One region of the Streptomyces sp. NPDC006140 genome, then DNA from elsewhere that is predicted to be linked to it. Evidence: riboswitches for the same ligand, from Rfam matches in the RefSeq annotation. Region 1 holds a riboswitch; each other region holds the start of a gene.

The links. A riboswitch is a leader RNA that binds a small molecule or an ion and turns the genes downstream of it on or off. The one in region 1 is predicted to bind cobalamin.
Region 2: linked by a shared signal. The riboswitch ahead of ABZ386_RS05630 (ABC transporter substrate-binding protein) and the one ahead of ABZ386_RS20065 (energy-coupling factor ABC transporter permease) in region 1 are both predicted to bind cobalamin.
Region 3: linked by a shared signal. The riboswitch ahead of ABZ386_RS38245 (CbtB-domain containing protein) and the one ahead of ABZ386_RS20065 (energy-coupling factor ABC transporter permease) in region 1 are both predicted to bind cobalamin.

What each region holds. Positions count from the first base shown of each region.
Region 1 is NZ_JBEXTS010000007.1:175,427-179,113, forward strand. Features, by position in the region: gene cbiQ (cobalt ECF transporter T component CbiQ) at 1-480, opposite strand, end outside; gene ABZ386_RS20060 (energy-coupling factor ABC transporter substrate-binding protein) at 486-860, opposite strand; gene ABZ386_RS20065 (energy-coupling factor ABC transporter permease) at 857-1,558, opposite strand; cobalamin riboswitch at 1,588-1,774, opposite strand; gene ABZ386_RS20070 (serine/threonine-protein kinase) at 1,944-3,365, opposite strand; gene ABZ386_RS20075 (MFS transporter) at 3,569-3,687, opposite strand, start outside.
Region 2 is NZ_JBEXTS010000002.1:90,991-94,677, forward strand. Features, by position in the region: gene ABZ386_RS05620 (APC family permease) at 1-1,552, opposite strand, end outside; gene ABZ386_RS05625 (CoA-binding protein) at 1,728-2,135, opposite strand; cobalamin riboswitch at 2,216-2,406, shown strand; gene ABZ386_RS05630 (ABC transporter substrate-binding protein) at 2,477-3,496, shown strand; gene ABZ386_RS05635 (iron chelate uptake ABC transporter family permease subunit) at 3,493-3,687, shown strand, end outside.
Region 3 is NZ_JBEXTS010000023.1:43,162-46,848, forward strand. Features, by position in the region: gene ABZ386_RS38230 (hypothetical protein) at 7-777, shown strand; gene ABZ386_RS38235 (DUF1775 domain-containing protein) at 711-1,445, shown strand; gene ABZ386_RS38240 (histidine phosphatase family protein) at 1,500-2,069, opposite strand; cobalamin riboswitch at 2,122-2,286, shown strand; gene ABZ386_RS38245 (CbtB-domain containing protein) at 2,328-2,549, shown strand; gene ABZ386_RS38250 (CbtA family protein) at 2,568-3,326, shown strand; gene ABZ386_RS38255 (copper resistance protein CopC) at 3,434-3,687, opposite strand, start outside.

The DNA of each region.
Region 1 (3,687 bases):
GCGCACGGAGTCCAGGAGCAGGAAGCTCATCCGGTACGTCACCAGCGCGACGTCGACGACGGGCGCGGGCACGCCCGCCCGCACCAGGCGGGGCAGCAGGTCGGACATCGGCGTGGTGAAGGCGAACAGCAGCACGCCCAGGGAGGCCGCCGAGGTGCGCAGCAGCAACTCGGCGGCCCGCACCGGCCCGTCACCGGCGAGGGAGACGAAGCGCCCCGGCCCGCCGACCTGGACGAGCAGGGTGAGCGCGCCCGTCACGCAGAAGCCGAGCGGCACCCGGTAGGCCCGCCACAGCCGCCGCCCGGGCACACCGGCCGGCCCCAGCAGCAGGGACAGCGCCGCCACGAGCACCAGGGCCGCGCCCGGCCAGGGCGGCAGCGAGACCGCCAGCACGGTGAGGCCGAGTCCGAGCACGGCCTTGTCCACGGGGTGGCGGCGGCGCCAGCGACTGCCGTGCGCCGCCGCGTCGATCGGCAGCACGCGGCTCAGGCCCCTTCGGCCGGGGACTCCCCGGGGACGCCCACGGCACCCCCGTCAGCGGCCTGTTGACGGGCCGCGGCCCGTTCCTCGCCCTGGCGGCGGCCGCGCCGCAGGCCGAAGTAGTAGGCGAGGACCCCCGCGCCGATCGCCGCCTGGAGGGCGAACAGCGCCGACTCGATCTCCCCGGACGGCGGCTCGTACAGCGGTGAGAACCAGGGCTCGTAGCCCGGGTCCAGCTCGGTGATCGCCGTCTCCGCCTGGGCGTCGGCGCCGGTGAACGGTTCCTTCTTGTGGTCGCCGAGGCCGAGCGCGAGCGGCAGCACGGCGAGCGCGGCCACGGCGAGCAGCAGCACCAGGTTGATCTTCGTGTTCCGGCTCATCGGGCCACCGCCTCGGTGCCGGTCCGCGACCGCTTCCCGGCGAGGAGCACGCCCAGCCGGGTCAGTTCGCCCTTGCTGGACTGCATCAGCAGCCGCATCACGAGGACGGTCAGCAGGCCCTCGCTCACCGCGAGCGGGATCTGTGTGACGGCGAAGATGGAACCGAACTTGCCGAGCGCGCCGAGGAATCCGCTGCCCGGGTCGGGGAACGCGAGCGCCAGCTGCACGCTGGTGACGCAGTAGGTGGTCAGGTCGGCGACGAACGCCCCGCAGAACACGGCCGCCATCAGCGGCGCGTCGTACCGCCGCAGCAGCCGGTAGACCGCGTATCCGGCCCAGGGTCCGACGATCGCCATGGAGAAGACGTTGGCGCCGAGCGTGGTGAGGCCGCCGTGCGCGAGCAGCAGGGCCTGGAAGAGCAGGGTGATGGTGCCCAGCACCGCCATGATGGGCGGGCGGAACAGGATGGCTCCCAGCCCCGTGCCGGTGGGGTGGGAGCAACTGCCGGTGACGGACGGCAGTTTCAGGGCGGACAGGACGAACGTGAAGGCGCCGGAGGCACCGAGGAGCAGTGTGCTCTCGGGGTGCTCGCGCACTTCACGGGTGAGCGACCGGACTCCGTGGACGACGAACGGCGCCGACGCGACGCTCCAGGCGACCGCGTGCGCCGGAGGCAGGAAACCCTCGGCAATGTGCATGGCTCAGCAGACCCTCTCCAGCACCTCGTGGATGGTTGACGCGCCTTGGCCGGTCTCCTGGCTGACGGGTACCACCGCCCGTGCTCCGCCTTCCCGGGTCCTTCAGGACCCAGTGGCTGCCCGTGAGGGCCGGAGCCGGACTTCCCGATTCACAGTGGCGAGGGCCGCACCGGCATCACACCGGATTTCCCGTTCACCAAGGCGTGGTGACAATAAGGCCGGGATAAGGACGATGACAAGCCACGCAGGGGGCGCGTGAGGGGGCGCCCGCTCGCACACCGGCGCATGACGCCGCGGATCCACGCGAGACGGACGGCGCCCCGGCCGTCGGAGGGCGGGCCGGCTCCGGGACGGGGGCACCCCGGCCGTCGGAGGGCGGGTCGTGTCAGTCGTCGCCCCCGTCGTCCCCGTCGTCGTCGCCGTCCCCGACCGGCCGGACGTGGCGCGGGATCTCCTGCCGCGGCTTCTCCGCCTTCTCCGGCGCGCCGGTGGCCGCCTCCTGCGTGGGGGCCGCGGGGCTGGGGGTCGGCGAGGGGGCGGCCGGGGCTGTGGACGGAGTCGTGGCCGGGGTGACATCGGCCACGGTGCCGGCGGTCGGAGCGGTGGCCGTCCCCGGGTCGGAGGAGAGGGGCGAGGCCGGGCCGTCGGCGGGGGTGGCGGCCGGGCTGCTCGCGGACGGTGACGCGTCCGGTTCCGTGCCCTTGGTCGCCGTGTTGTCGGGGGAGAACCAGAGCATGCCGGCGAGCATCGCGGCGACGAAGAGGGCCGCCGCGGCGATCGTCGCGGCCGCTCGGTGGTTGCCGAGGCCCCCGCGGGGCGCGGAGCGGCGGCCACGCCCGGCCTGGGGCGTACGGGTGGTGTGCAGCGAGGGGGCGCCGGGCAGCGCGTAGGTGGTCACGCTGCGGGGCTCGGCCGGAGCGTACGCTCCCGGCGCGGCGGACGGCACCGGGGACGCGGCCTCCGGCAGCGGCTCGGGCAGCCCCCGCCAGGCGCCGCCGGCGAACCACTCGGCGGCCTGCTGGGCCGAGGGCCGGTCCTCGGGCTGCTTGGCGAGGAGCCCGAGGAGGTAGTTCTCGAAGGCCGGCGGCAGCCCGGCGACCCCCAGTTCCCGGGGCGGCACGGGGGCGCTGTCGAGGTGCTGGTGGAGGAGTGCGACGGCGGTGTCCGCCTGGAACGGCGGTCGGCCGCTGAGGAGCTGGTAGAGCACGCACCCCAGGGAGTACATGTCGGAGGCGGGCCCGGCGGGCTGCCCCAGGGCGCGTTCGGGCGCGAGGTAGAGGCCGGTGCCCACGATCTGGCCGGTGGCGGTGAGCGCGGCGCCGGGATCGTCGAGGAAGCGCGCGATGCCGAAGTCGCCGATCTTCAGGGTGCCGCCCGTGTCCAGCAGCAGGTTGGCGGGCTTGATGTCGCGGTGGACGATGCCCTGCGCGTGCGCGGCGGCGAGTCCCGCGGCGGCCTGGGCGGCGAGGTCGGCCACCCGTCCGGCCGGGAGCGCGCCCGACGCGGCCAGCACCCCGGCGAGGCTGTCGCCCTCGACCAGCTCCATCACCAGGTACAGCCGGTTGTCGTACTCGCCGAAGTCCAGCACACCGACCAGGTTCGGGTGGTTGAGGCGCCCGGCGGTCTGGGCCTCCAGGCGGAACCGGGAGGCCGCCGTGGCGTCGGTGTCCTGGGGCAGCAGCAGCTTGACCGCCACCGCTCTGGCGAGCGTCTCGTCGTACGCGCGCCAGACCTCTCCCATTCCACCGCGCCCGATCTCAACATCCAGCCGGTAGCGGCCCGCTAGCAGCACTCGTCCTCGTCTCATGCGTGTGGGAAGGTTGCCGCAGACCGAACTCCCCGCGTTCGCACGGGGATTGGTGGGGGGTGCCGCAGCCGACCCAGGATACTGGCGCCGGATGATCAGTGTGTTCCTCGGCGGTGATCCCGGACGGAACGGTCCCGGAAAACCCGGGGGAGCGCCGTCGCCCTGCGGAGTGACGCTCCCGTCCGCCCGGTTGCCGGGCCCGGTCAGGCCGCCGGGGCCGACCGTCCCTCCCGGCGGGGCAGCAGCGCCACCGCCAGCGCCGGCACGGCCGCGAGGACCAGCCACGGCACCGCGGCCGGCAGGCCCGAGTCGAGCAGGGAGC
Region 2 (3,687 bases), on a different contig from region 1:
AGATGACCAGGGAGAAGACGGTGATGACCAGGATGTCCCACCACAGCGGGATGTTGCCCCGCCCGCCGAAACCGCCCTGCCATGAGATCACGCCCATGCCGAGCAGGTAGACCGGAAGCCACTGGGCGGCCCTGAAGTCCATCCGGGGTGCGTCGGGCAGGTCCTTGCTCTTGGCGTAGAAGGCATAACCGCCGAGCAGCACGTAGCCGAGGACGATCGCCACGCCGAGCCGCCAGAGGACGTCCCAAGTGGCCCAGTAGATGACGAGGTTGGCCACCACGAAGGACAGCGGGGCGATCAGCTTGCCGCCGGGGAGGCGGTAGGGGCGTTCGTGGTTCGGCAGCCTGTCGGTGAAGACGCCGTACGCCAGGGGGGCGCCCGCGTACATCAGAACGCTGGCCGAGGTGATGAAGCCGACCAGCTTCTGCCAGCTCGGGAAGGGGAGGAAGCAGAGAACACCCGTCACGAAGGAGAGGATCAGGCCGAACCACGGCACGCCGCGTGCGTCGACCTTCTCGAACAGCTTCGGCGCGTAGCCGTTCTTGGAGAGGCCGAAGGAGACGCGGGAGGTGGCGGTGGTGTAGATCAGGCCGGTGCCGCCGGGGGAGACCACGGCGTCGAGGTACAGCACGACGCTCAGCCAGCCCAGGCCCACCAGGGTCGCCAGGCCCGCCCAGGGGCCGTCGATGCCCGGGAACTTGAGGTCGGCCCAGCCGTGCGCGAACGTGCTGTGGGGCAGCGCGGCGATGAACACGACCTGGAGCAGGACGTAGATGATCGCACCGATCGCGACCGAGCCGAGGGTCGCGCGCGGCAGGTCGCGCTTGGGGTTGCGGCTTTCCCCCGCGAGCTGGATCGCCTGCTCGAAGCCCAGCAGGGCGAAGATGATGCCGCTGGTGCTGATGGCGCTCAGCACACCCTTGGCGCCGAGCGGGGCGAAGCCCTCCGAGGTGAAGTTGCCCGGGTGGAAGTTGCCCACCGCGACCACGAAGATCGCGGCCAGCGGGACGGCGATCTTCCACCAGGTGGCCGCGCTGTTGGTGTGCGCCAACACCTTCACGCCGAGGAAGTTGACCGCGACGAAAACGGCCATCAGGAAGACAGCGACGATGAGACCGCTGGTCGTCAGGGTGCTGTCCTTCTGGTGCAGGAAGCCCTTCGCGAAGTCCCAGTGGCCGGCGTAGCCGATCATGGCCTCGACCTCGATCGGGGCCACGGTCGCCGCCTGCAGCCAGGCGAACCAGCCGAACGACATGCCGGCCAGGCCGCCGAACGCGTAGTGCGGATAACGGGCCGTGCCGCCCGCCACCGGGAACATACCGCCGAGCTCGGCGTGCACCAGCGCGAGGAGGACGATGGCGACGGCGCCGATCACCCACGAGATGATCGCGGCCGGACCGGCCATCATGACGGCGTTCTTGGCGCCGTAGAGCCAGCCGGAGCCGATGATGGAACCGACGGAGGCCCACATCAGCCCGATGAGCCCGACGTCCCGGCGCAGTCCGCCCGGACTCCCCTTCACCCCCGGTACCGCATGGTCGACGCTTACCATATTCTTAGGGGCCTCTCATGAAATGAACAGAGCGTTCAGCGTGCAAGAGGCCGTCAGGCTAGGAATCAATTGCCGACCGGCAGAAGACTGTTGCCGTGCATTTGACCGCGCACGGGGATTTCCTGGAGAAAGCTTCAGGAAATCTGTACGGGGAAATCAGGGAGCCGTTAAAGTCTCAGCCCAGTCGGGGGATCTCGATGGCCGGGCAGCGGTCCATCACCATCTCCAGACCCGCCGCGCGGGTCCGGTCGTACGCCGCCTCGTCGATGACGCCGAGCTGGAACCACACCGCCTGCGCGCCCTTCGCGACCGCCTCGTCCGCGACGGCCCCGGCGAGGTCGCTGTTCACGAAGACGTCCACGACGTCCACGTCGAAGGGGATGTCCGCCAGGCTCGCGTACCCCTGCTCCCCGTGCACCGACTCGGCCTTCGGGTGCACGGGCACGACGCGCTTGCCGAAGCGCTGGAGCACTTCGGCGACGCCGTACGCCGCGCGCTGCCGGTTCGACGACAGGCCCACCACGGCCCAGGTGTCGCCGAGCTCGGTGAGGATCCTGCGGACCGTTGCCTCGTCGCCGTACACCGGCGGCCTCCTCGGGAGTCGCGGAAGAGCTGCTGCCCGCACAACGACGCAGGGTGCGCGGTGATTCCCCGAGGGCCCCGTGATAGCTTGCCGAGGCCAGTCGAACCCATGTACGTGGGTCAGGGAATCCGGTGCGAATCCGGAACTGACGCGCAGCGGTGAGGGGGACGGGCGGGGCCTCGGCCACTGGACGGCGTGTGTGACGTCCGGGAAGGCGCCCCGCACCGGACGAACCCGAGTCCGAAGACCTGCTGGCGGCCCCCGCGGCCGTTTCGCGGCGGGGGAGCACCGTACGACCGGGCTCCGCGATCGAGCCCTCGACGACTGAGGACTGGTTCCCCGTGCCCCTCGCCCGACCCGCCCGTGCCGCCGTCCTGCTCGCGGCCGGCTCCCTGCTCCTGACCGGCTGCGGCGACGCGAAGCCCGCCCCCGCGAAGGCCGCCGCCGTCACCCTCGACAACTGCGGCCGCCAGGTACGCGTCGAGGCCCCGCCGCGCCACGCCGTCTCCCTCAACCAGGGCACCACCGAGATCCTGCTCTCCCTCGGCCTCGCCGACCGCCTCGCGGGCACGGCCACCTGGACCGACCCCGTGATGAAAGGACTGGAGAAGGCGAACGCCCGGGTGCCGCGCATCGCCGACGACAACCCCTCCTTCGAACGGGTCCTGGACACGGACCCCGACTTCGTCGCCGCGTCCTTCGTCTCCACCCTCGGCAAGGGCGGCGTCGCCACCCGCGAGCAGTTCGAGAAGCTCGGCGTGCCCACGTACGTCTCCCCGTCCGACTGCGCCGGCAAGGACAACTCGGGCGACGGCGACGGCGCGCGCGACAAGGTGCTCGGCATCGACACCGTCTACGGCGAAATACGGGACCTCGCCACCGTCTTCGGGGTACCGGAACGCGGCGACAAGCTGGTCGCCTCGCTCCAGCGGCGCATGCGCGAGGCCACCTCGGGCATCGACGCCTCCCACGTCACCCTCCTGTACTGGTTCGCCAACTCCGAGTCCCCCTACATGGCGGGCTGCTGCGGAGCGCCCGGCATCATCACCCGGGCCCTCGGCGCGAAGAACGTCTTCGACGACACGCACGAGGAGTGGCCGCAGGTCAACTGGGAGACGGTCGCCGACCGCGACCCGGACGTCCTCGTCATCGGCGACCTGACCCGCAGGTCGCAGACCGCCGAGTCGGCCGCGAAGAAGATCGCCTTCCTGGAGTCCAACCCGGCCACGAAGAACATGGACGCGGTCCGGCACAAGCGGTACGTACTGCTCAGCGGGCAGGCCATGAACCCGACCATCCGCACGGTCGAGGGCGTGGAGCAGGTCGCCGCCGGACTGCGCGAGTTCGGGCTCGCGAAGTGACCGTGCGCGGCCTGGTGCTCGGTACCGGAGGGGCCCTGTTGCTGGTCGTCTCCGTGGCCCTGGCGATCACCGTCGGTCCGGCCGACATCCGGGTCGCGGACGTCTGGTCCGTCGTCGCGGCCCACCTGGGGCTCGGCACCTCCGACCTGACGCCGATCCGGGACGGGATCGTCTGGCAGCTGCGGCTGCCG
Region 3 (3,687 bases), on a different contig from region 1:
GATCGTGTGACCGCGACCGACACCGGGACCGCAGGCGTGCCGTCCGGGTGGGCGGGTGCGTGCGTGCGCGCGGGCATGTTCGCTCTGGCCGGCAGCGTGCTCGCGGCGATCGGGCATCACGCCGTCGCCGACGGCTCGGTGCCGTGGCGGCTGGTGACCGCCTTCGCCGTGGCGCAGTTCGCCGCCGTCTGGCCGCTGGCCCGCCGCCGCCTGTCCTTGCCCACGGTCGTCGTGTGCACCCTGGCGGCGCAGGGGGTGCTGCACGCCGGGCTGACCCAGGCGGGCGGCACTCACCACGCGGGGGCGGGACATGCCGGCCAGCCGGCGATGGAGCAGGGTGACGGGCACGCGTGGCATCACGCCTCGACGGCGATGACGGCCGCGCATGTGGTCGCCGCGCTGGCGGCGGGTTGGTTGCTGCACCGGGCCGACGCGGCCGTGGCGACGGCGTGCATCGCCGCCCGCACTGTGCGCCGGGTCATGGCCGCCGTCGCGACCTGGGCGAGACCGTGTCTCATGACCGGCGTATGTCTCGCACCGCCCGCTGTACGGCTGTCCGGCTGCTTCGAGCCCTCGGCCGCCTTACGGACACGAGCTCTTCAACACGCGCTGGTGCGCAGGGGACCACCGGGACACGCCAACGTCCCTCCGGCTATCCCTCCCCCGGGGCCGGCTTCGGCCGCCCGGCTTCATCAGCAAGGAGCATTCGCATGCCCACGCACCACCTCGCCGCTCGCGCATCCCGCCGTATCGCCGTCATCGGCGCGGCCGCGCTGACGGCCACCCTCGCCGCGACCGGGACGGCCGCCGCCCACGCCGAGGTCGAGGCCGACAAGGCGCAGGCCCTCGCCGAGAACGTCACGTTGAGCTTCGTCTCGGAGGCGGAGTCCGCTTCCGCCGGCTTCACCGAGCTGCGCGTCGTCCTGCCCAAGGGCATCGACCCCGCCGACGTAAAGCTCGAGGAGGCGCCCAAGGGCTGGAAGCTGAAGACCATCAGCGATGGTTACACCGTCGGCGGCCCTGAACTGAAGGCCGGCGTCGACGCCGAACACAAGATCAAGGTCCGGCAGCTCCCGGACGCCAAGGAGCTCGCCTTCAAGACCCTCGAGACCTACAGCGATGGCAAGGTCTCCCGCTGGATCGAGCTGCCGGACGGCGGCGAGGAACCCGGGCAGCCCGCCCCCGTGCTGAAGCTCAAGGCAGCGGCACCGGGCGCCACGCCGGTCAGCCCGAGCCCGACCGCGAGCCCGACGCCCAGCCCGTCGCAGTCGGAAACCGCGCCCACGTCACCGGCCGCGACCCCGCAGGCCGAGGAGAAAGCAGCCGAGGAGGACGACGGCTCGTCCACGGGCCTGATCATCGGCGGGATCATCGTGGCCCTGCTCGTCCTCGGCGGTGGCGGATGGTGGCTGGCACGCCGTCGCTCCGCCTCGTCGCAGGGCTGACGACCGAGTCCTGACTCGCCTGCGGGGCCCAATTACCCTGTCCCGCAGGCGGGTTCAGGCGCCCGCGGACATGGCGGCTCCGAGGCGCAGGTTCCACCGGCCCGCCCGGCCGGTGAGGTGCACCGCAGTCAGTGGCGGTATGTCGATCCGCCAGAAGGACGCATGCGGAGCGCCCAGTACGGACACCACCGCCGCGCGTGTCACCGCCTGCTCGACCACTGCCGTAACCGGTCCGGACTCGCCCTGCAGCGTGTCGAGCCAGGCGGTGACGCGCGTGCACACGTCGGCCACGGTTTCGCCGCCGTGCGGCGCCGCGCCCGGGTCGGTCATCCACGCGGCGAGCCCCGCCGGGTCGGAGGCGGCGACCTCATCGAGCGTGCGACCGTGCCAGGAGCCCACGCCGATGTCGCACAGGGCGGGTTCCACTGCGGCGTCCCACCCCAGGGCCTGGGCGGTCTGCCGGCATCGCTGTGACGGCGCGGTGTACCGGACGCCGGTCGCGGGCAGGGCCCCGGCCGCCGCGCGCGCCTGCTGTACGGCCCGCTCGTCCAGGGGGCCGTCGGCGAAGCGCGTCTCCCGCCCCGAGGGCACGGGGGCGCACAGCAGCATCAACCGGATGGTCACGAGGAATCCCTCCAGGGTTTGCCAGGGACCGGCACATGGTAGGTGGTGCAGGCCATATTGGCCGGATCACCGGTTGCCCGTACGCTCTGGAGCGACAAGGACGACGGCGTTGCGGAAGCCCGGTGCAAGTCCGGCACGGTCGCGCCACTGTGTTCCACGGCCCCTGACGAGGTGTCAGGGGCTTGGTGAGTCAGACCCGGTGCCGTCGTCGAGTGCTCCACACGATTGCGGGACGCGTGTTCCCGAGGAGGTCTCGCCATGGCGCAGTCCACTGCCGCCCCTGCCCCCGTTGCCCCGTCCGCCGCGACACCGCTGCCGCTCAGGGCCATCGCTCCCTGGGCCGTCTTCTTCGGCGTACTGATGCTGGTCCTGCTGTACTTCGTCGGCGCCGAGCAGGGCGCCACCGCGCTGTTCTCCGGCGAGGGCGTGCACGAGTGGGTGCACGACGGACGTCACCTGCTCGGCTTCCCCTGCCACTGAGAACTGGGGAACACGCCGATGGACTCCGTCACCATACGCACCCTTCTGGTGCGCGGCATGCTCGCCGGCCTCGGCGCCGGCGTGCTCGCCTTCGTCTTCGCCTACCTGGTGGGCGAGGGCCCTGTGGATGCGGCCATCGCCTTCGAGGAGGCCAACGCCCATCACGAGGGCGGGGAGGAACTGGTCAGCAGGTCCGTGCAGTCGACGGCCGGGCTCGCAACGGGCGTCCTCGTCTTCGGCGTCGCCATCGGCGGCATCGCGGCCCTCGCCTTCTGCTTCGCCCTGGGCCGCATCGGCCGGTTCGGCGCCCGGGCGACGGCGGCGCTGACGGCGCTCGCCGGATTCCTCACCGTCTACCTGGTTCCGATCCTCAAGTACCCGGCCAACCCGCCCGCTGTCGGCAACCCCGACACGCTCGACAAGCGCACCATCCTGTACTTCCTGATGATCGCGCTGAGCGTGTTGCTGGGGATCGCCGCGGTCCTGCTCGGCCGCCGCCTGGCTCCGGCGTGGGGCAACTGGAATGCCTCTATCGCCGCGGGGGTTGCCTTCGTCGCGTTGGTTGCTGTCGCGATGGTCTTCCTGCCGTCCGGGGAGAACGTTCCCCAGGGCTTCCCGGCCGGCGACCTCTGGGAGTTCCGGCTCGCTTCGATCGGCGTACAGGCCGTGCTGTGGGCGGCCTTCGGACTGCTCTTCGGCTTTCTGGCCGAGCGGGCCCTGACCCGAAAGGCGGTCACCGCACCCAGTGCCGGAGCGGGTGTGAGGGCAGTGTCCTAACAGGCCGAGGCACCTACGCCGGGTGGCCCCTGGGCAGTTTCCAGGGGCCACCCGGCGTTCGAGGGCGTCAGGGTCGCGCGGGGAGCTCTGCGGAACGACCGGCTGGGTCAGGGCGCGGTCGACCGGGTCGGCAGCTCCCGGATGGTCACGGTGTCCGACACCGTGACCTGGTCCACGTCGCTGGTGCGCACAGTGAGCTGCATGGTCCAGGTGCCTGCTATGGGCAGTTGCAGGCTGTCGGTCCACCAGTAGCCGCCCCGGTTGGCGAGTTTCGCGTCGAGCGGGCCGATCTTCTGGGCGCGCTGGGTGAAGGTGAGCCGTAGCTCGGGCACGGTGGAGACGCCGTTGTCGGAGGCGAACA